3 regions of the Sphaerisporangium rhizosphaerae genome follow, and region 2 is predicted to be linked to each of the others. Evidence: riboswitches for the same ligand, from Rfam matches in the RefSeq annotation. Region 2 holds a riboswitch; each other region holds the start of a gene.
The links. A riboswitch is a leader RNA that binds a small molecule or an ion and turns the genes downstream of it on or off. The one in region 2 is predicted to bind thiamine pyrophosphate.
Positions count from the first base shown of each region.

Region 1: it holds a riboswitch for thiamine pyrophosphate, as region 2 does, so the genes downstream of both, thiO (glycine oxidase ThiO) here and tenA (thiaminase II) in region 2, are expected to answer to the same signal.
Region 3: it holds a riboswitch for thiamine pyrophosphate, as region 2 does, so the genes downstream of both, ACFQSB_RS16980 (purine-cytosine permease family protein) here and tenA (thiaminase II) in region 2, are expected to answer to the same signal.

Region 1 is NZ_JBHTCG010000006.1:334,546-342,165, forward strand. It holds gene ACFQSB_RS12205 (thiazole synthase) at 1-372, opposite strand, end outside; gene thiS (sulfur carrier protein ThiS) at 542-742, opposite strand; gene thiO (glycine oxidase ThiO) at 807-1,970, opposite strand; TPP riboswitch at 1,964-2,076, opposite strand; gene ACFQSB_RS12220 (NAD(P)/FAD-dependent oxidoreductase) at 2,255-3,424, shown strand; gene ACFQSB_RS12225 (Rv2175c family DNA-binding protein) at 3,516-3,848, shown strand; gene thiE (thiamine phosphate synthase) at 3,826-4,464, shown strand; gene ACFQSB_RS12235 (polyprenyl synthetase family protein) at 4,483-5,550, opposite strand; gene metF (methylenetetrahydrofolate reductase [NAD(P)H]) at 5,967-6,899, shown strand; gene secD (protein translocase subunit SecD) at 6,981-7,620, opposite strand, start outside.
Region 2 is NZ_JBHTCG010000004.1:108,551-116,170, reverse strand. It holds gene ACFQSB_RS07645 (hypothetical protein) at 1-867, opposite strand, end outside; gene purD (phosphoribosylamine--glycine ligase) at 951-2,183, opposite strand; gene corA (magnesium/cobalt transporter CorA) at 2,601-3,734, shown strand; gene ACFQSB_RS07630 (hypothetical protein) at 3,874-5,103, shown strand; gene tenA (thiaminase II) at 5,161-5,856, opposite strand; TPP riboswitch at 5,849-5,959, opposite strand; gene ACFQSB_RS07620 (SEL1-like repeat protein) at 5,969-6,514, opposite strand.
Region 3 is NZ_JBHTCG010000010.1:45,205-52,824, forward strand. It holds gene ACFQSB_RS16965 (LCP family protein) at 1-746, shown strand, start outside; gene ACFQSB_RS16970 (Fpg/Nei family DNA glycosylase) at 822-1,700, shown strand; gene ACFQSB_RS16975 (rhodanese-like domain-containing protein) at 1,897-2,229, shown strand; TPP riboswitch at 2,254-2,380, shown strand; gene ACFQSB_RS16980 (purine-cytosine permease family protein) at 2,371-3,690, shown strand; gene ACFQSB_RS16985 (methylated-DNA--[protein]-cysteine S-methyltransferase) at 3,687-4,250, opposite strand; gene ACFQSB_RS16990 (PAS domain S-box protein) at 4,412-6,298, shown strand; gene ACFQSB_RS16995 (ATP-binding protein) at 6,451-6,885, shown strand; gene ACFQSB_RS17000 (arginine deiminase) at 6,868-7,620, opposite strand, start outside.

The DNA of each region.
Region 1 (7,620 bases), on a different contig from region 2:
CCGCCGCGCGAGCGCCGGGTCGTCCCCGATGTAGGGCAGGACGACGAACCCGTCGGCGACCAGCCGCTCGGCGGCGTCGAAGGTCTCGATGGGATCGGGGAGCAGCGTGCGCTCGTCGTTGATGACCTCCAGCTTCACCCAGTCGGTGCCGAGCGCCTCGCGCGCCAGGCGCGCGGTCAGCACGGCCTCGCCCGCGGTGAAGCAGCCCGCCGTGTTGGGCAGCACCTTGACGCCCCGGCCGCGCAGCACGTCCAGTACCGACCCCCGGGCCGCCGGGTCCAGGCGCCGCATGGCGACCGTGGTGATCTCGGTGGCGGAGGCGGCCAGCGCCTGGTCCAGGACGTCCAGCGAGGGCGCGCCCCCCGTCCCCATGATCAGCCGGGAGGTGAACTTCTCCCCGGCGATGACCAGCGCGTCGCCCGCCTCGTCGAGGTCGTGCCCCGGCGCCGGGTGCGCCCCGATGGGGTCGAGGTCGTCCCCGGGCGCGCTGGTGGCGCCGCTGCGGCCGATGTCGTGTCCCGCCGCGGGGCCGGCGCCGTGGTCAGCCACCTTGCACCGCCGTCAGCACCTCGACGCGGTCGTGCTCGCTGAGCGTGGTGGACTGCCACGCGCCGCGCCGCACCACCTCGTCGTTCACCGCCACCGCGACGCCCGCGCCCGACGAGGTCAGCTCCTGGACCGCCCGGGCGACGGTCGCCCCGGCGGGCAGGTCGCAGGACACACCGTTGATCATCACATTCATCGCCGTTCCGGGGCGCGGGAGGGCCCTGGCCGCCGCCAGGGCGCGCGCCCCGTTCCTCCTTCGTTCATCGGTGGGCCTCGGTGAAGCGCAGAGGGGAGCAGAGCGCCGCGAGAGGGACGAGCCCCGGGTCGGGGTCGCCGGCCACCAGCTCGGCGGTGAGCGGGCACAGCAGGACGCCGCCCCGGTGGTGGCCGGTGGCCAGCACCAGCCCGTCCACGCCGCTCGGGCCGATCACCGGCAGGTTGTCCGGCGTTCCCGGGCGCAGCCCCGCCGCCAGGTCGACCACCTCCAGCTCGGTGATCCCGGGCACCAGCTCGCGGGCGTCGCGCAGCAGCTCCCACAGCGCCCCGGCGGTCACCCGGGTGTCGAACCCCATCTCCTCCTGCGTGGCGCCGAGCACGATCTCGCCGTCGCCGCGCGGCACGAGGTAGGCACGCGAACCGTGCACGACGCCGCGCACGCACCGGCCGAGGAACCCCGGAGCGCCGCGCAGCCGCATGATCTGCCCCTTGACCGGGCGCACCGGAGGGAGCACCTCGGGGGGCAGGCCAGGAAGGGAGCCCGACCACGCCCCCGCCGCCAGGACGACCAGCCCGGCGCCGATCGCCGCGCCGCTCGCGCACCGCACCCCCCGCACAGGCCCGTCCGCGGAGAGCAGCCCCGTCACGCGGTCGGCGAACACCGGCACGCCGCGGCGCGCCAGCGCGGCGAGCAGGGCCGCCGTGACGCGGCGGGGATCCACCCAGGCGTCCCCGGCTACCAGGATGCCGCCCCGGACGGAGGGGGCGAGCATCGGCTCGGCACGGCGGCACTCCCGCCCGGTGAGCCGCTGGACGGGCAGCGACAACTTCTCCAGGAAGTCGGCCACCTCGGACAACGCAGCCAGGTCGTCCGCGCCGAAGGCCACGTCGAGCGTGCCCTCGCCGCGGTGGTCGACGTCCACCCCCGACTCCGCCGACAGCTCGGCGGCGAACGCCGGCCAGCGGGACAGCGAGGCCAGGCCGAGCCGCAGCAGGGGCTCCTCGGTGTAGGCGACCTCGCTGACCGGGGCGAGCATCCCCGCCGCCGCGTGCGAGGCGCCCGAGCCGGGCGCGGGATCGACGACGATGACCGAACGCCCGTGCCGGGCGGCGCGCCAGGCGATCGAGAGCCCGATGATGCCGCCGCCCACGACGACCATGTCGGCGTGCCGCGCGGCGTCGGCTGGGGGCGCGTTCGACACCTGCATCTGAGTCCGCTCCCTTCGCCGGCATGACCCGGATCAGGTTCGTGGCGGTCGAGGGCCCTCAGCCCTCCTCTCAGCCCGGTTTCGCCGGACTCCCGCGCGTGGTGGACCCAGCCTATTCCCGTCCCGGCGCGGCCGGGGACGGCGGGAGAGGCGGTCTGTTTCCGCCCTGGTACGGCATCGCCACCCGCTTGAGTGGTCTCATCACTGCCCGTAGGGGACAGTGAGCCAATTTGTTACCAAATCGCCGTTGGCGGGTTACCGTCCTGGCCGCTTAGGGTCAGGTTGTGAATCATGTCGTGGTGGTGGGGGCCGGACTGGCCGGCGTGCGCAGTGTCGAGGCGCTACGGGCGCGCGGATACCGAGGGCGCGTCACTCTGATCGGCGAGGAGGCCCATCGGCCGTACGACCGGCCTCCGCTGTCCAAGGCCGTGCTGCTGGGCGAGCTGGACTCGACGGTCGTCGACTCCGATCTCGGCGCGCTGGACGTCGATCTGCGCACCAACGTCTCCGCCAAGGGGCTTCGCGAGGGCGCCCTGGAGACCACCGAGGGCGAACTGGAGTACGACGGCCTGGTCATCGCCACCGGCGCCACCCCCGTCCGGCTGCGCGGCGAGGGCGCCCAGCACGTGCTGCGCACCATCGACGACTCCCTGGCCCTGCGCGCCGCGCTCGTGCCCGAGTGCCGCGTCGCGATCGTCGGCGCCGGGTGGATCGGCGCCGAGGTCGCCACCGCGGCCCGCCGCGCCGGCTGCGAGGTGACCGTCGTCGAGGCCGCCGAGTCGCCGCTGGCCGTGGCCCTCGGGCCCGAGGTCGGCGCCCGCACCGCCTCCTGGTACGCCGAGGCGGGCATCGACCTGCGACTCGGCACGATGGTCGGCTCGATCGACCCCGGCGGGCTGACCATGATGGACGGCTCGTGGATCCCGGCCGACGTCGTGGTAACCGGCGTCGGCGTGCGCCCGAACGTCGCCTGGCTGGCCGGCTCGGACGTCGAGATCGACAACGGCGTCCTGGTCGACGAGCACCTGCGCACCTCCATGGAGGGCGTCGTCGCGGCCGGAGACTGCGCCAACTGGTGGTCGCGGCGCTTCGGGCGGCGCATGCGCGTCGAGCACTGGGACACCGCCCTGAACGCCCCCGAGACCGCGGTGGCCACCCTGCTCGGCCAGTCCGCCGTGTACGACCCGGTGCCCTATTTCTGGTCCGAGCAGTTCGGCCGCATGGTGCAGTACGCCGGCCACCATGACGGGGGCCGGCTGGTGCTGCGCGGCGACCCCGAGACCGACCGCAAGTGGGCGGCGTGCTGGTTCACCGCGGACGACCGGCTGGCCGCCATCCTCACCGTCGACCGTCCCCGTGACCTGGTCCAGGGCCGCCGCATCGTCGAGGGCGGGCAAAGAGTCGACGTTGATCGGGCGATCGACCCCTCGATACCCTTGCGCGACTGCTTGTGACCCCCTGCGGGGTGTTTGAGAAGAGGCGCGACGTGGTAGTTGTGGTTCCGTGACGCTTTCTGTTGCACAGATCGACCGCGAGACTGATCAAATGGTGGGGGAGTGGCTCCCCCTCACGGAAGTGGGCAGGCGGCTCGGGCTCAGCACCGGGCGCGCCAAGCAGCTTCTGAAGGACAAGAAGCTCATCGGCGTCCGCCGCGGCGGCCCAGAGCCCGAGGTCCCCGCGAAGTTCATCGCGGGCGACGACGTGGTGAAGGGCCTGCCGGGCACCCTCACCGTGCTGTCCGACTCCGGCTACGACGACGTCGAGGCCCTGCGGTGGCTGTTCACCGCCGACGACTCCCTGCCGGGAGCCCCCATCGACGCGATCGTCGCCGGTCGGCACACCGAGGTGAAAAGGCGTGCCCAGGCGCTCGCTTTCTGACGCCAGGCTCTACCTCTGCACCGACGGGCGCCGCCGCCAAGGCGATCTCGACCAGTTCCTGGACGCCGTCCTCGCCTCGGGCGTGGACATCGTCCAACTGCGCGAGAAGGGTCTGGAGGCCCGCGAGGAGCTCGCGCTGCTGGAGGTGTTCCGCGCGGCCTGCGACAGGCACGGGGCGTTGCTGGCCGTCAACGACCGGGCCGACATCGCCTACGCCGCGCGCCCCGACGTGCTGCACCTCGGCCAGGACGACCTGCCCGTGGCGGTCGCGCGCGACATCCTCGGCCCGGACGTCCTGATCGGCCGCTCGACCCACAGCGACGCCGAGGCCTCCGCCGCGGCGGTCGAGGAGGGTGTCGACTACTTCTGCTGCGGGCCGATCTGGCCGACGCCCACCAAACCGGGACGTTTCGCTCCGGGCCCCGGGCTGCTGAAGCACGCCGCGGCCCTGGCGGCCGATCGGCCGTGGTTCGGCATCGGCGGCATCGACCTCGGCACGCTGGACGAGGTCATGTCGTACGGGGTCACCCGGGTCGTGGTGGTGCGCGCCATCACCGAGGCGGAGGACCCCGGAGCCGCCGCCGCCGAGTTCGCCCGCCGCCTCACGCCCGGCTGACCCCTGGCGGGGCCGTCGTCAGCTGCGGCGGGCCGTCGCGGCCACGGCGAGCTCGTGCAGGGCCTCGCGCGCCTCGCCGGTGATCGGCGCGCGCCCCAGGGACGTCAGCGCGTCGTCCAGATAGCGCTTGATCATCTCTTCGCTCGCCGCCAGGGCGCCGGTGTCCTCGATGATCGCGCGCAGCCGCTCGACGCCGTCCTGCTCCAGCTTGGGGTCGCCGAGCAGCAGGCGCACGTCGGCGGCCTGCTCGGGCGTCGCCTCCGACAGCGTGCGCGCGATCAGCATCGTGCGCTTGCCCTCCCGAAGGTCGTCGCCGGCGGGCTTGCCGGTCTCGGCGGGGTCGCCGAACACGCCGAGCACGTCGTCGCGGAGCTGGAAGGCGATGCCGACCTTCTGCCCGTAGTCGACGCACAGCCGGTCGATCCACGGCTCGGGCGCCCGCGCGGCCATCAGCAGCCCGAGGCGCAGCGGCTGCTCGACCGAGTACTTGCCGCTCTTGTGCAGCGCGACCCGCAGCGCGCTGTCGAAGGTGCTGCGGCCGTGCGCCTGCTCCAGCAGGTCCAGGTACTGCCCGCACATCAGCTCGGTGCGCATCAGGTCGTGCACCGGCTCGGCGGCGGCCAGCGCCTCGGCCGGCAGCCCGCTCGTCCGCCACATCTCGCCCGACCACACCAGCAACAGGCTTCCCAGCAGGACCGCGGCGCCCTCGCCGAACTGCTCCGCCGACCCCTGCCACTCCGAGTCCTCGTGCAGCGACTGGAACCGCCGGTGCGCCGACGGACGGCCCCGGCGCATGTCGCTGGCGTCCATCACGTCGTCGTGGATGAGCGCGCTGGCCTGCAGGAGCTCCAGCGAGGCGGCGGCGGTGAAGATGGCGGCGTCCTCGCCTCCGCCTGCGCCGCGCCAGCCCCAGTAGCAGAAGGCCGGGCGCAGCCGCTTGCCGCCGGCGAGGAAGTCCTCGGCGGCCACGAGAAGCGGGCTCAGCTCCGGGCCGCTGACCAGGGGGCGCTGCCGGTCGACGAACGCCCTCAGGCGCTGGTCCACCTCGGAACGGAACGCGTCCGACAGGGCGAAGGAAGTGGTCATGCTTTGAGATTAACGGCCGTACAACGGGCCGCCGCTTCGCCTCCCCTTGTGTGACCCACGCCATGGACCGGCGGTGGCACGCCCGGGGTACTCCGCTGAGCTGCCGACACCGGTCCGCGGCACCGGAAGGGAACCCGACACGCGAGCGATGATCGGTGTGGGGCTGTGGCACGCGCCGCACGCTCTGTGCGATGCCCGTCGCTCGCCGCCCCGTGCGACGCCCGACGGTCGAACGTCTGTGCGATGTCGTTGGGTCCCTCGGTCCGTGTGATGTCCCTGGGTCCAGCGGTGTCGGTGATGTCCGCCGGCCGAGCGGCCTGTGGAGCGCCCGTCGGCCGCCTCGCTTTCGGCGGTCGTCTTTGGCAGCGCACGTTGGCGATCGGTGCGCGGCGGTCCGGACCTGTAGCCTTGGCACCATGGCTCTGGGTCGTCCATCCGTCCGTCCTGACCGCGTCCCGACGGTACGGGAACTGCTCGCCTCCGGGCGGCGCTCGTTCTCCTTCGAGTTCATGCCCCCGAAGAACGACGAGGGGGAGCGGCAGCTGTGGCGCGCGATCCGCGAGCTCGAGCGGCTGCGCCCGACGTTCGTCTCGGTCACCTACGGCGCCGGCGGCTCCACCCGCGACCGCACGGTCGAGATCGTCGAGCGGCTCGCCCACGAGACGACGCTCACGCCCGTCGCCCACTTCACCGCCGTCGACCACTCGGTGCGCGAGCTGCGCCACCTGGTCGGCAGGTTCGCCGGGGCGGGGGTGCGCAACATCCTCGCCGTGCGGGGCGACCCGCCCGGCCGTGACCCGCTGGCCGAGTGGATCAAGCACCCCGAGGGCGTCGCCTACGCCGAGGATCTCGTCCGCCTCATCCGCCAGTCGGGCGACTTCTGCGTCGGCGTGGCCGCCTTCCCGTACCGGCACCCGAGGTCGCCGTCGGTCGAGTCCGACGTCGATTACTTCGTCCGCAAGTGCCGGGCCGGCGCCGACTACGCCATCACGCAGATGTTCTTCAGCGCCGGCGACTACCTGCGCCTGCGTGACCGGGTGGCCGCCGCCGGGTGCGACACGCCGATCATCCCGGGCATCATGCCGGTCACGCAGATCAGCACCATCGCGCGGTCCGAGAAGCTGTCGGGGGCGCCCTTCCCGGCCGATGTGGCCCGGCGGTTCGAGGCGGTCGCCGACGACCCGGCCGCGGTGCGGCGTCTCGGCATCGAGCACGCCGCCGAGCTGTGCCAGACCCTGCTCGACGAGGGCGCGCCCGGCATCCACTTCATCACCTTCAACCGGTCGAGCGCGACCCGCGAGGTCTACCAGGCCCTGACGCCCGCACCGGAGCCCGTCCCCGCCGGCTAGTGTCCCGCGCCGGGTGTTCGCCTTCTGAGGTGAGGACCCGGCCGGCACGGCCGGCGAGCGGCCCCGGACGGTGATCACCGGCTACAGGACCGCGCCCGTGCCCCGCCGACGGCGCCGGCGCGGTGTGGCCGGCTCGGGCGGCGGTCGCCTGCTGAAGCGTTCGAGCTCGATCGCGAGGGGCCCGGCCACGAGCGCGGAGGACGCGGTCCCGGCCAGGATGCCGACGATGAGCGCGATGGCGAAGTCGCGCAGGGTGCCGTCGCCGAAGACGGTCAGCGCGGTGAGGATGAACAGGGCGCCGAGACCGGTGTTGACGGTACGCGGCACGGTCTGCAGGATCGCCGTGTTGACGACGTCGGCGAAGCGTTCCTGCCGCCGGGTCCGCCACAGTTCGCGTACGCGGTCGAAGACCACCACCTTGTCGTTGATGGAATATCCGATGATGGTCAGCATGGCGGCCAGGAAGACCCCGTCGATGGGCTTGCCCAGCCAGGCGAACAGGCCCAGCACCGCGCAGGCGTCCACGACGAGGGCCAGCACCGCGGCCGCGCCGAACGTCCAGCGGAACCTGACGGCCAGGTACAGCAGTTGCGCGGCCAACGCCACGGCGAGTGCGATGAGCGCGTTGCGGCGCAGCTCGTCGCCCAGACTTGGGCCGATCAGCTCGTCGCGTTGCTTGGTCATCTCGCCGAGCGCGCCGTCGAGCGCCCGTTCGACGGCG
Region 2 (7,620 bases):
CGGGCACCCCCCGCTGCCCACGCGCGGCCCGATACTCGCCAGCAGGGTCCCGTTGCCGCACATGGGGATGGCCCCGGGCCAGATCGCCCCGACGGCGACCAGGCCGGCGACGATGAGCGTGAGGGTGGCGACGCCGCCGAGCAGCAGGTTGCGGAAGCTGCGCACCCGGCCGCTCTCGATGGAGGCCATGCCGTAGGCCGCCCGGAGCACCGCCTGCAGCAGCGACCGGTCGCTCTCGCCGATGTCGCCCGCGGCGACGCGCGCGGTGAGCCCGACCAGCCGCGCGTCGTCGGCGGGCAGGTAGGCCCGCCCGGTGGCGAGGACCTCGGGGGCGCGGGCGTTGAGCTCGCCGGCCGGCAGCAGCCCGTACAGCAGGATGGTGGCGCCGTAGATGTTGGACCACGCCGCCTCGATGGCCTGCCCTGTCAGCCAGCGCCGCCAGCCCTGCCGCTCGTGCGCGTACCGCGCGGCGGCGGCCAGGTGGCGTTCGATGGCGGTGTGCAGCGGCCGAAGGCCCCGCTCGTCCGGCCGGGCGGCCAGGCAGCGCCCGGCGTCGGCCGCGATCTCCTGGGCGCGGGAGGCGATGTGCACCCGCCACACGCCGGGCCAGCGCAGCACGTCCTGCTCGCTGAGCCCGGCGATGTCGTCCAGCGCGCCAGGCCCGTCGTTCCCGCCGGACTTCGCCGGGCGGGCGGCCTCACCCGACCCGCGGGCGTCGGCGCCGTCCGTCGTGGGGGCGCCGTCCGTCGTGGGGGCGCCGTCCTTCGTGGGGGCGCCGTCCGTAGTTGGGGCGCCGTCCGTCCTGGGGACGGCGCCCGCCCCGTCTTCGGCGGCCTCGTCCGATCGCACGGCCGGATCGGGTGCCATACGTTCCTCCAGGGTTCGCCCGTCCCCCTGGGCTTATCGCGACCGGCCGCCCCAGCGCTACCGGTTTGCGATCATTCGTTCCGTCAGGCGCGGGCGGCGATGTCGGAGCGGTGGTGGGAGCCGCGCAGCCTGACCTGCTCCACCTGCGCGTACGCGGCGGCGCGCGCGGCGGCGATGTCGGAGCCGGTGCCGACGACGTTCAGCACCCGGCCGCCCGCCGACACCACCCGCCCCTCGGCGTCCAGCGCGGTGCCGGCGTGCAGGACGTAGGCGTCCTTCGCGACGGGGTCGAGCCCTTCGACGCGGTCGCCCTTCACCGGGTCGGCGGGGTAACCCTCGGCCGCGACGACCACGGTGACGGCCGCGCCGTCGCGGAAGCGCGGCGCGGGCTGCCGGTCGAGGGCGCCGGTCGCGCAGGCCAGCAGCAGCCCGGCCAGCGGCGTCTCCAGCCGGTCGAGCACCACCTGCGTCTCGGGGTCGCCGAAGCGGGCGTTGAACTCGATGACCTTCGGCCCGGACGCGGTGAGCGCCAGCCCGGCGTACAGGACTCCGGTGTAGGGGGCGCCGCGCCGCGCGAGCTCGCCGATGGACGGCAGGACGACCTCGTTCATGACCCGCTCGGTGAGACCCTCGGGCGCCCACGGCAGCGGCGTGTAGGCGCCCATGCCGCCGGTGTTCGGGCCCTGGTCGCCGTCGTAGGCGCGCTTGAAGTCCTGGGCGGGCTGGAGCGCGACGGCCGTGGCGCCGTCGCACAACGCGAACAGCGAGACCTCCGGGCCGTCGAGGTACTCCTCCACGACCACGCGTCCGCAGGCCGCCGCGTGGGCGAGCGCCTCGGCGCGGTCGGAGGTCACCACGACGCCCTTGCCCGCGGCGAGCCCGTCGTCCTTCACGACGTACGGAGCGCCGAACGCCTCCAGGGCGGCCTCGGTCTCCTCGGGGGTGACGCACACGCGGGCGCCCGCCGTCGGCACGCCGGCGGCCACCATGACGTCCTTGGCGAAGGCCTTGGAGCCCTCGATGAGCGCGGCCTCCTTCGACGGCCCGAAGCAGGGGAGGCCCGCGGCGCGGACGGCGTCGGCGACGCCGGCCACCAGCGGCGCCTCGGGCCCGATGACGACGAGCTCGGCGCCGAGGCGCGTGGCCAGCGCCACGACCTGGCCGGGATCGGTGGGCACGACCGGGTGGAGCGTCGCCACCGCGGCGATGCCGGCGTTGCCGGGGGCACAGTGGAGGTCGGACACCGCGGGGTCCAGGGCGAGGGCGCGGCACAGGGCATGCTCGCGGCCGCCGCTTCCAATCACAAGAACGCGCACGTGGGGAGTCTACGGGGCGGGTCTGGGGTCGCCGGACGCCGCGCGTGTCGCCGCAGGTCGGGGTATGTAGGGGGGCGCCCGCCGGGAAAGAACGGCCGGTCTTCACAGGCCGGGCGGCGGCCTTTTGTGAACTTCCACATGATCGAGCAATCCCGTGGGGATGTAAGCTATGGGCTGAAGCCTGCCTGTGGTAAGTTAGGGCGGCTTTGGGCCGTCTCTCGGGAGATTGGAGGTGGAATCGGGATGACATCTGGTGATCCCAGCAGTACGTGCTCGCGCACGTACGTCGTGCGCAAACCCGACCACTCCAATTCGGTGTCCGACTGAGAGCCACACGCCTGTTCTTTTCTGCGACGTTCGTCGTGCCTTGATGCTTTCCGCGTGTGGGTTCCCGAGGTCGGGCGGGAAGGGACCGCCATGCGCTCGTCCACCCTTTTCCAGCGGATCAACCTGCACCAGCGCACCACTCACGTGCGGCTCGGCGCCTCGGCGCCGGTCACCTCTCTGCGCCGTGAGCCGCTCAACGGCCGCTGCGTTCCGCCGAGTGACTCCCTTGTGCAGTACGGCGCGTACATCGCCGGCAAGCGTGTCCACGTGTCCGGCATCCCGGAGGCCGTGAGTCTGGTCCGCGAGCACAACGCCGCGTCGGAGACCGGGGGCGCCTACGTCTGGGTGGGGCTCCACGAGCCGGAGGCCCCCGAGGTCGAGTGGCTGGCCGAGGTCTTCGGGTTGCACCCCCTGGCCGTGGAGGACGCCATCAAGGCGCACCAGCGGCCGAAGGTCGAGCGTTACGGCGACTCGCTGTTCGTCGTGCTGAAGACCATCGCCTACCTCGACCACGACCAGCTGACCGCCTCCAGTGAGATCATCGCCAGCGGCGAGATCATGGTGTTCGTCGGCCCCGACTTCGTGGTCACCGTGCGCCACGGCGAGCACTGCCCGCTCGCGGACGTGCGCGGCCGCCTGGAGGACAAGCCCAAGCTGCTCTCCCGCGGCCCCTCCGGCGTCCTGCACGCCATCGCCGACCACGTCGTCGACCGCTACCTGTCGGTCGCCGACCAGATGCAGGCCGAGCTGGAGGAGGTCGAGGCCGCCGTCTTCGCCGACGTCAGCTCCCGCGACATCGGCCGCATCTACCAGCTCAAGCGCGAGATGATCGAGATGAAGCGCGCGGTCACGCCGCTCCAGACGCCGCTCGGGGCCCTGCCGCAGCGCCGCATGATCCCCTCCGAGATGCGCGAGTACTTCCGCGACGTCGTCGACCACCTCTCGCGGGTCTGCGAGCAGGTCGAGTCGTCCAACGAGCTGTGCAACTCGATCCTGCAGGCGGCCCTGGCCAGGTCCAACGCCCTGGCGAACGAGGACATGCGCAAGATCTCCGCCTGGGTGGCCATCGTCTCCGTGCCCACGATGATCGCCGGCATCTACGGCATGAACTTCAAGCACATGCCCGAACTGAACGCCGTCTGGGGCTACCCCCTCGTCATCGGCGTCATGCTCGTCATCTGCTCCCTCCTCTACCGCGGCTTCCGCCGCAACAGCTGGCTCTGACCTCCGGGCGGCCCGCCGCGTGCCGGCACGGCAGCCGTGACGGCGGTCGGACCCGCCGGCGACGATTCCGGCGACTCGCGCCGGGGGGATGATCACGGTGGCCCCCGCCCGGCGCCCCGTATGGCCGTACGATCCCCAGATGAGCAGGCGCGCGCCGGCGGCGGTGCTTCTGGCGTTGACCATCGGTCTGCTCCTGGCCGCGTGCGCCTCCACCGCCCGCCCCGGCGCCCGCACGTCCCCGGCGCCGTCGGCCACTCCCGTGCCGTCCGCGAGCGCTGTACCGTCCTCGGCCGGCACATCGGGCCCGAGCGCTTCCGATGTCCCCGACCCCGACCCGACCGGGGCGGCGGGCCCGACCACCCCGCTGTCCGTCGCCCAGGGCGAGGCCGAGTGGGTCGCCACCGGTGTGCACGAGTGGGGCGGCTCCATGAACACCGCCCTGGTGCTCGCCGAGGACGACGCCTGGGCCGCAGGCCACCACGACGAGGGCGCCACGCTGATCAGGCACTGGGACGGCCGGTCCTGGCGCGAGGTCGCGGCCCCGGTGCGCGACATCGGGATCCGCGCCGTCTCGGCCGCACCTGGTGGCCGCCTGCCGTGGATCTTCACCGGGGACGCCCGCGCGTGGCGCCGGCAGGGCGGCGGCTGGGCGAGCATGGGCGGTCCGGCCGGACCAGGCGGGCGCGTCCTGCAGGCGGCGGCGGTGACCGGGGCCCGCGAGGCGTGGATGGCCGGGGTGCTCACCGAGGACGGCGAGACGCCCTTCCTGGCGCACTGGGCGGGCGGGGGCTGGCACGAGACCGCATCACCGGGCGGCATGGAGGTGGCGGATTTCGCCGCGTCGTCGCCGCGCGAGGTGTGGGCGGTCGGCGCGGCGGGCGGGCATCCCGCGATCACGCGCTGGGACGGCGAGCGCTGGGCCGCCGCCCCGCTGCCCGCCGCGCCGGCCGCGCAGCAGGGCCGCCTGACCGGCGTGGCGGTGAGTCCCTCAGGCGAGGCGTGGGCCGTGGGCCGGGCGAACCGGCCGGGCGAGCCCCCGGAGAACGTCCTGTTCACATGGGACGGATCGCGGTGGACCGCGCCCGGCGTTCCCGCTTCCCGTCTCCCCGGCGTCCGGGCCTCCCGTCTGCCCGCCTTCACGGCCGTCGCGGCCGACGGGCGCGGCGGCGTCTGGATCGGCGGTGAACGCGGCGGCGACGTGATCGTGCACTACGCGGGCGGACACTGGACCGTCGAGCGGACCCCGCACCGGTCGAGCCCGGCGGTGTACGACCTGGCGGCCGGGCCCGGCGGCGGCCCGGTGCTCGCCGTCGGCGGCGAACCGGACTACGACGAGGACGGTCACGCCTGGATCTGGACCCGGGGCTGACCCCGCCCTCGCCCGTCCGGACCGCACCCCGTCTCGTTCGGCACGTGTCGCGCCCGGTCAGACGGGCCAGGATTCCTGGCGCCAGGCGGCGTCCCAGAACATCCACTCGTAGCGCGAGGTGGTGACGAAGTGCTCCAGTGCGCGGGCGCGCTGGCCGCCGGTCGCCTCGGCGCCCGCGTGGTCGGCGAGGGAGACCACCCGGCGCACCACGCTTTGAAAGGTCTCGTCCCCGTAGGCGGCGATCCACCGGCGGTACAGGGGGTCGGGTGAGGACTCTTCCAGCAGCGCCTCGCCCACCCGGGCGTAGATCCAGTAACAGGGCAGCACCGCCGCGAGCCCGTCCAGGAACGACCCGCCGTACACGGTCGCCAGCAGGTAGCTGGTGTAGGCGCGCGTGGTCGGCCCGACCGGCTGCCCTGCGGCCTGCTCGGCAGACCCGCCGAGGTCGGCCATGAACGCCGCGTGCATCTCCTGCTCGGCGGCGATGGCCCCCACCGCGTCGCTCGCGAAGGCCCGCACGTCCTCCTCACGGGGCGCCTTGGCCGCGCACAGGGCCAGCGCGCGGGCGTAGTCCCGCAGGTAGTGCGAGTCCTGCACGACGAAGTGCCGGAACGCCGCGCGCGGCAGCGTCCCCTCCACCAGCCCCCTGATGAACGGGTGGTCGAGGATGGCCTTGTACGTCGGCGCGATGGCCTCCCACAGCTCCTCGCTGTACGGCCGCGCCTGCGGAACGACGGATTCGGACGTCGTCATATACACAACTCCCTACGCCGGCATGACCCGGACAGGTTCCAGCGGTCTGCGGCCACCCAGCCGCACTCTCAGCCCGGTCCACCGGACTCCCGCGTCCACTCTCGGCTCGAGCCTAGACCGTCGAGGCCCCCCACCGGGAGTGCTCCTGCCTCCACTCCCTCGCGAGCTCGGCCAGCATCGTGTGGTCGTCCAGATCGCCGCCGCCGCTGATTGCCCCGGAGATCGCGGTGAACCTGCCGGACGCCTGCGGATGCCCGGCATCGGCGGCGCGGCTGAACCAGGTGGCGGCCAGCCATTGATGGCCACGGCCCGCGTGGATCGCCGCGAGCTGGAAAGCGGCCTCCGCGTGGCCGTGGCGCCCGGCGAGTTGGTAGAAGAAGATGGCGAGGCTGATCTTGTTGCCCTCGGTCTCGTAGGCGGTCGCGTAGACGTACGCCAGTTCGGTCGCCGCCTTGCGCGGAGCCGGGTGAGCGCGCAGCCGCACCGCTTCGTCATCTCCGGCCGCCGCGGCCTGGTGGAGCCAGTCGCGGGCCTCGGCGAGCCGGTCGTGGAGCAGGGTGATGACCCACAGGCGCAGGCATGCCTGGGCGTCGCCGGCCTCGGCGTGCCGGACCAGCCGGGCACCGGTGCGACCGAACCACCGTAGATAGCGCCGCATCGGCACCGAGAGCGGCGGATCGGCCTTACGGGGCGCCGGTGGAGGGCCCTCCACATGGGCAACAGGGTCTGGCGGCCATCCGATCGCTGGGGAGGGATCGGTGTGGACGGGTGCCGGTGGGCGGCTCTCCACATGGGCAACAGGGTCTGGCGGCCATCCGGGTACCGGGAAGGGCTCCGCGTGGAGGGGGGCAGGCGGAGGGCTCTCCACATGCCCAGCGGGGTATGGCCACTCGAACACTGGGGCAGGGGCGTGGGCGACGAGGTCAGGTGGCCACCCGGGCACTGCGAAGGGCTCGTTCTGGACGGGTGGGAAGCGGGACGGTCCGAGCGGCGGCTCGATGGCCGGTGCGGCGGGAAACCCCGCTGGGGCGAAGGCGCCCGGAAACTCGGTGAGGGAGGTCGCGGCAGGTGGGCCTGCCGGAGCGGGGGACGGAGACGGCTCGGCGCCGGTGGAGAGGGAAGGGCGTGCGGCGCACCAGCGGGAGTGCCAGTCGGCGAGGCCGCCGAAGGCCGTGACGTCCAGCCCTGTGTCCGCCGCGGCCCGGTGGCAGGCGCTCACGAACGAGGCCACCCACGGCCAGGAGGGCAACCCGTTGCGCTTTCCAGTGAGGATGTCGTGTGTGGTGCTCTCGGCCAGCTCTCTCGACCGCCGGCCATCCTCGGCGGGCGCGTGAGACAGCCTGCGTAGTTCGGCGAGGGACGGCATGCCGGCCAGTTCCCGCAGGTCGTTCAGCCGGCCGATGAAGGCCGCCACGCCGGGGTGATGTCCAGTCATGCCCTCCGCCGAATGAGTGATCGACGATCTACGTCAGGTAATGGAGTCATGGTTGCACCAACCAGGGCAATCTGACGGCGGAACCTGAATTCCACCTTGTCCGGACGTGAGGCCGGACGTTCCATCGAGAGAATCCGCAGGCCACCGAACAAATCCGGATGGATCCGGATAGGTCGGGATGGTCCCGGCGGAAGACATCCCGGCGACGGTGGGCGAGGAGCCGGGAAACGTCGGTCCCGGGCCATAGGCTCCGGAGTCGTCCGGAGATGTTTGGGTCGGTCGTGGCCCCGCGCGGCGTCCTCCATCGTTGGTTCGGCACCCCTTCACCC
Region 3 (7,620 bases), on a different contig from region 2:
AGCGCAAGAAGCTCGCCACCGGCCGGGCCGTCGGCAAGCGCACCGACACGATGATGCTCCTGCACGTGCCGGCCGGCAGCGGCCGGCCGACCCTGGTCAGCCTGCCCCGCGACTCGTTCGTGCCGATCGACGGGCACGGCAGCGACAAGCTGAACGCCGCCTACGCCTTCGGCGGCCCCAAACTGCTGGCCAAGACCGTGGAGAAGGTCACCGGCATCCGCCTCGACCACTACATGGAGATCGGGTTCGGCGGCTTCGTCGGCATCGTCGACGCGATCGGCGGGGTGAACATCTGCGTCAAGCAGAACATCAAGGACCCCAAGGCCGGCATCAACCTGAAGAAGGGCTGCCAGGACATGGAGGGCGGCACCGCGCTGGGCTTCGTCCGCACCCGGGCGACCGGCGCGATCCCCGACTTCGACCGCACCCAGCGCCAGCGGCAGTTCTTCTCGGCCGTGGTCAAGAAGGCCGCGAGCCCCGGCGTGCTGGTCAACCCCTTCCGATCGGTGCCGCTGGCGATGGCCGCCACCGACTCGGTCGCCGTCGACGGCGGCACGGGCACCTTCGACCTGCTGTCGCTCGGGATGGCCATGAGCGGCGACCCGGTCGCCACCGCCGTCCCCATCGGCTCGCTGCCCACCATCAACGGCGCCGCGGTCGTCAAGTGGGACACCCAGCGCGCGCTGCGGCTGTTCGGCTCCCTGGCCGAGGACAAGCCGGTGCCCAAGGACGTGCTCACCAAGTAGGCCCGCGGTCAGCGGCCGCGCGCACCCGCCGGCCGCTCACCGGGCGGACCCTCGGTCAGCGGTTAGTGTGATGGCATGCCCGAGCTTCCCGAGGTGGAGTCGCTCGCCGAGTTCCTGCGCGAGCGGGCCGTCGGCCGCGTGGTCGCCGGTGTGGACGTGGTGGCCTTCCAGGCCCTGAAGACCGTGCGGCCGCCGGTCACCTCGCTCGGCGGCCTGGCGGTGACCGCCGTGGCCCGCCACGGCAAGTTCCTCGACCTCGACTGCGACGGGCTGCACTTCGTCACCCACCTGGCCCGCGGCGGCTGGCTGCGCTGGCGGGAGGACCTGTCGGGAGCCAGGCCGGTGCGTCCGGGCAAGGGGCCGCTGGCCGTGCGGCTGCGGTTCGCCCCCGACGACGACGGCCGGGCGCCGGGCTTCGAGCTCACCGAGGCCGGCACCCAGAAGCGCCTGGCCCTCTACGTCGTCACCGACCCGGTCGAGGTGCCCGGCATCGCGAGCCTCGGCCCCGATCCGCTGGCGCCCGGCTTCACCCCCGACGTGCTCAAGGGCATCGTGAGCGGCAGTCGCACGCAGATCAAGGGGCTGCTGCGCGACCAGAAGATCATCGCGGGCATCGGCAACGCCTACTCCGACGAGGTGCTGCACGCGGCCAAGATGTCCCCGTTCAAGATCGCCGACTCGCTGAGCGACACCGCGGTCGCCGACCTGCACGAGGCGATCGTCACCACCCTGCGCGAGGCCGTCGAGCGGTCGCGCGGTCTGGCCGCCAAGGACCTCAAGACCGAGAAGAAGTCCGGCCTGCGGGTCCACGGGCGCGCCGGAGAGCCGTGCGAGGTGTGCGGGGACACGATCAGGGAGGTCTCCTTCGCCGACTCCTCCCTGCAGTACTGCCCGACCTGCCAGACCGGCGGCAAGCCGCTGGCCGACCGCAGGATGTCCCGGCTGCTCAAGTGAGGCGGCCTCGGCTCGTCCGGCGGGCCCGCTCGCCCCGGGGCCGTTCCCGCCGCGCGAGTGATGGTCCCAGGTGGCCGGCCGCGCGGTGGCTCTGAGGTGTTTTGCGGTGCTTCGCCGGTGCGCGAAGGGAAAACTTCCCGGCGTCACGGCGCGACAACCCTCCGTTAGCGGGCGGAAGGCTCGCGAAGCGGGGACAATGGTCGGCATGACCGTCCCAGAGATCCAGGCCGGGGCCGTGCCCGACGACGCCTACCTGCTCGACGTGCGCGAGCCCGACGAGTGGCAGGCGGGCCACGCCCCGACGGCCGTCCACATACCGCTCGGCACGCTGCAGCAGCGGGTCGAGGAGATCCCCGCCGGAGTCCCGGTGTACGTCGTGTGCCGCGTCGGCGGCCGGTCCGCCCAGGCCACGGCCTGGCTCAACCACGTGGGCCGTGAGGCCGTCAACGTCGGGGGCGGCATGCACTCGTGGGAGGCGGCCGGGCGTCCCATGGTCGCCGAGAACGGGGGGCAGCCCTACGTCGCCTGACGGCCGGATGTAATAATCGCGCAAAATACATAGCGCGGGAGCTCGGGCGTCACCGGGCTGAGAGGGCGGTTCCCAGCGAAGGCTGGGCGCGCCGCCGACCGCCGGAACCTGTCCGGGTAATGCCGGCGTAGGGAGCGTGCGATGACGTCCGCCGTCGATGAAGTCCCCCTGACCCTCGGCGAGGCCCCTCCGAAGACCCTCGGATTCCTCGACCAGGGCGCCTTCTGGGCCAACCTCGGGGTGAGCCTGCTCGGCTTCTCCGGCGCCCTGTACCTTCTCGACCCGCTGGGCGGCGCGCCGCTGAGCATGGTCGCGGCCGTGCTGGCCGCCGTGGTGGGCAGCCTGGTCGGCACCGTCATGGTGGGCCTGGCGGCCATCCCCGGCGCCCGCACGGGCGCGCCCGCGATGGTGCTGCTGCGCGGGCTGTTCGGGGCCCGGCTGTCGTACCTGCCGACCGTGCTGAACATCGTCCAGATGCTCGGCTGGGGGGCCTTCGAGCTGTGGGTGATCGCCAACGGGGCACAGGCCGTCTTCGGCGACTCCGTGCCGTACGCGGTCTGGGTGCTGGCCGCCGGGGCGTTGACGATCGCCCTGACCCTCCGCCCGCTGGGCGCCATCCGCCTCCTGCGCCGCTTCGTGACGGCCGCCGTGGTCGTCGCGATGGTGTGGCTCGCGGTGGCGCTGCTGCGCGAGGCGCCGCACCTGGGCGGCGGGAGCTGGAACGCGTTCGCCCCCGCCGTGGACTACGTGATCGCGCTGTCGGTCTCCTGGGTCCCGGTCGCGGCGGACTACGCCCGGCACTCGCGGTCCGGGCGGGCGGCGTTCGCCGGGGTGGTCACCGGCTACACGATCGCCCAGGTGGCGTGCCTGGTGCTCGGCATCGTCGCCCTCGCCCTGGTCGGCAACGACCCTGACCGGGTCTGGAACGCGTTCGTCGCGGTGCCGCTCGGCGCGCTGTTCTTCGGCGTCCTGGTGCTGCGGGAGGCCGACCAGTCGTTCGCCAACGTCTACTCCACGGCCATGTCCCTGCAGAACCTGCTGCCCCGGGTCGACCGGCGGGTCTTCTCGGTCGGAGTGGGCGTGCTGACGACCGGCGTCGCGCTGTTCGCCAACGTCAACTCCTACGGGGCCTTCCTCGGGGTGATCGGCGCGGTGTTCGTCCCGATGTTCGCCGTGCTCGTGGTCGACTACTTCGTGCTGGGCGGGGCCGCGCGGTGGGACACCTCGCAGGACGCGCCCTCGCGCTGGGCGATGCTCGTTCCCTGGCTGCTCGGCTTCGTGGCGTACTGGGTGTTCACCGGAGCGGCCACGCTGGAGTGGTGGGACGAGCGCTGGGCGGCGCTTCGCGAGCTGATCGGGTTCGAGCGGCAGCCGTGGATGAGCGCGGCGCTGGCCGCGTTCGTCGTCTCGGCGCTGGCGACGCTGCTGGTGGGCCTGCTGAGGCGGCGCGCCCGCGCCTAGTCCGCCGCGGCCTCCAGGCGCAGCAGGGCCTCCTTGGCGGCGGGGCCGCCGGCGTAACCTCCCGGCCGTCCCGGCGCCTCCAGCGCCCGGTGGCAGGGGACGATGACGCACACCGGGTTGGCCGTCAGGGCGTTGCCGATCGCGCGCAGCGCCTGCGGACGCCCGATGCGCTCGGCGATCTCGGGGTAGGTCGTCACGCGGCCGTAGGGCACGGCCATCGTCATCTGCAGCACCGTGCGGGCGAAGGGCGTGGCCAGCCGCAGGTCGACCGGAACGGTGAACGCGCGCAGCCTGCCGGAGAAGTAGGCGTCCAGCTCGCGCCGGACCGGGTCCAGGCGCCGCGGGTCGGGGCCGATGAACGTCCCGATCTCGCGGGAGACGCGGGCGAAGATGACGTGCTCGTTCTCGTAGCTGCACGCGACCACGCCGCGCGCGGTGACGGCGAGCGCGAGCGCCCCGACCGGCGTGTCGGTGGTGCCGAAGGCCACCTCGGGCGGGGTCTCGCCCACATAGCCGGGAGCGGTCACCCGCACCAGGGCCTCGAGATCCCCTGTCGTCATGGCCGTACCCCTCTCGCCTACCGGCAGCGTATCGGAGGGAGCCCTGCTCCCGGCCGTGCCGGAGGGAGTGGCGCCCATGTCATCGGCCGCTGCGCCGAATGCGATGATTCGCACATCGAAAGTGCCAAGGCGCGGGGGCAAAAACGGGCACGATGGGGGTCATGAGTGACGACAGGGGAGAGAACCTCGATGACGGCTTTGCCCGCGCTGTCATCGCGAGCTCGCCCAATGCCGTCGTAACCCTCGATCGTGATCTTACCGTACTGATCTGGAACCCTGCGGCGGAGCGCCTGTTCGGCTGGTCCGCGGCCGAGATGACCGGGCGCCGGGCGCCGCTCGTGCCCGACGAGCTGGTGGCCGAGCACAACGCGGTGCTGGAACGGGTGCGCACCGGCGGCCCGGTCTCCCTGCGCACCAAACGCCTGCGCTGCGACGGCTCACTGCTGGACGTGGGCGTGGACATCAGTGCGCTGCGGTCGGAGGCCGGCGCGCTGCTCGGGTACGTGAGCGTCTACCACCCGGCGGAGAACGACGCGGTCGCCCGCGAGCGGGCCGCCCGCCGCGCGCGCCTCGTGCGGCGGCTCACCGACGTGGTGGGCGACATCAACGCCGAGCTGGAGCTGGAGCCGGTCCTGGACCGCATCGCCGCGAGCCTCACCGAGCTGACCGGGGCCGACGCGGGCGGCTTCGTGCTGATCGAGGACGAGCGGCTGCGGCTGGTGAGCACCCACGGCCTGCCGGAGCGCGTGAAGGGCGCGACCGCCGACCTGCACAGCAGCCTGGTCGGCAAGCTGCTGCGCACCGGCAAGACGGTGCTGCTGGAGACCGGCGACCAGGCGGTGCTGGACGAGCTGATCTGGTCGGAGCTGCCCGGCCTGCACACCATCGCGCTCGGCGTGGCGGCGGTCGGCGGCCGGCCCTACGGGGCCCTGTACGCGCTGTTCGCCGAGCACAAGGCCGGCCACATCGAGCTGGAGCTGCTGGAGCTCCTCGCCGGGCACGCCGGCATCGCGCTCGCCAACGCCATGGCCTACCAGGACGCGGTGCGGCAGCGGGCGCACGAGCGCGCCGTCGTCGACGCCAGCGCGGACGGCATCGCCGTGCTCGACGGGGGCGGTCGGGTCACCCAGTGGAACCCCGCCGCGGAGGAGCTGACCGGCCTGGCGGCGGCGGAGGTGATCGGCGTCCACCCGCCGTTCCCGCTGCCCGGGCCCGGCGAGAAGCTCACCACTCAGCTCCCCTCCGGCCGCTGGCTGGACGTGGTCAGCGCCGGGATCGGCGAGACCGCCGAGGTCGTCGTGGACTTCCGCGACGTGACGCTGGCCAAGGAGCTCGAGGAGGCCAAGGACCTGTTCCTGGCCACCACCAGCCACGAGCTGCGCACTCCGATCACGGTCGTCCAGGGCTTCGCCAGCACCCTGGACGCGCGGTGGGACAAGCTGTCGGACGTCGAGCGGCGCTCGGCCGTGCGCACCATCGCCGAGCGGGCGCGCGACCTCGGCCGGCTCATGGACCATCTGCTCCTCGGCGCGCGGGCGGGCGGGGAGAAGTTCAAGATCAGGCTGGAGAGCTTCGACCTGGGCGAGCGCGTGCGCGCGGCGACGCTGGGCATGCCGGTGCTGTCCGACCGGCACCACGTGGAGGTGGACATCCCGGGCGACCTGCCGCTGGTCGACGGGGACGCCCTGGCCACCGACATCCTGCTCGGCCAGTTGCTGGAGAACGCCTTCAAGTACTCGCCGGACGGCGGCCTGATCAGGGTGCTGGCCTGGCCGGAGGACGGCCGCGTCGTCCTGGCCGTCGACGACGAGGGCGTCGGCATCGCGCCGGAGGACCGCGAGCGGGTCTTCGAGCGGTTCGTCCAGGCCGACAGCGGCGACCGCCGGCGTTTCGGCGGCGTGGGGCTCGGGCTTTACATCGCGCGCACCCTCGCCCGTGCGCAGGGCGGCGAGGTGACCGCGCACGCGCGTCCCGGCGGCGGCACCCGAATGCGATTCGTTTTGAGCATCGCCGACGCCTATATCGGATCCGACACACCGAAGCGGTAACGAGCTGGTCACAGATGGCCGCGCCTATTGTCGAATCTGCACAAGCAATGATCGCCGCGCGGTTTCCAGAACCATCGAACGGGGCATTTCGGTCGTACTGGGATGTGTTTTCCTCAGGGGGAAATGCAGGAGAACGGGGAAGTGAGGGCGTCGTGCTGTTGCCGTATGCGCCGACCAGCGTCGCCGTCGCACGCCAGCGTCTCAGCGCCGATCTCGAGGCATGCGGGGTGTTCGCCACCGCCATAGAGGACGCCGTCCTGGTGGTGAGCGAGTTGCTGAGCAATGCGTTGCGTCACGCCCACCCCCTCCCATCAGGCCAGATCATGGCCACCTGGGAGTGGGCGGAGGACCACCTCGAGGTCACGGTGAGTGACGGGGGAGCGGCCACGGAGCCCCGCGCGGGCCGGCCGGCCCTGTCCTCACTGGGCGGCCGGGGGCTCGGCATCGTCGAGTTCCTCGCCGAGCGCTGGGGGGTGCGTCACGACGAAGACGTGACCACGGTGTGGGCGGTCATCCACGCCCCGGTCGCTGTCCTTAATTCGCAAGTTCGGACGCCCGAAATAGGGGCCCTACGCGAGTGCGGCTAGACGCTCCCTGCTTACAGGGCATGACATGCAGCGTGGGCCTCCCCGGCCGCTGCCGAGTTCGCTGCCCGCAATTCGGATGACCTTCACACCCGCGGCCTCCAGGCGGGCGTTGGTCTCCACGTTGCGCTCGTAGGCCACCGCCACCCGTGGCGCCAGCGCCAGAGTGTTGTTGCCGTCGTCCCACTGCTCGCGCTCCGCGGTCACCGGGTCCAGCCCGGTGTCGATCACCTTCACCCGTTCGACCCCCATGGCCTGCGCGGCCGCCTCCAGGAACGGCCGGGGCTCGAAGACGCGCAGCTCACCGCCCTCCGCCGAGGTCACGGTGTAGGCCTGCAGCGAGTAGGCGACCGGCGGGTACATGACCACGGTGTCCAAATCCACCATCGTGCAGATGGTGTCCAGGTGCATGGTGGCCCGCTGCTGGGCGATCGGCACCGCGAGGACGGTGTGCGCCAGCCCCGCGGCGAAGACCCGCCGGCACAGCCGCTCCACCCCGGCCGGAGTGGTGCGCTCGCCGGTGCCCACGGCGAGGACCCCGGGCGCCATCAGCAGCACGTCCCCGCCCTCCACGTGCTCCAGCCACGGCTCGTACAGGTGGCCGGTGCCGGAGAACCTCGGGTGGTAGGTGTAGATCAACCGGGTGAGCAGGCTCTCGCGGGTGCGGGCGGGCATGGCCAGGCTCGTCACGGCCACCCGGTCGCCGATCCACACGCTGGAGTCCCTGGTGAACAGCAG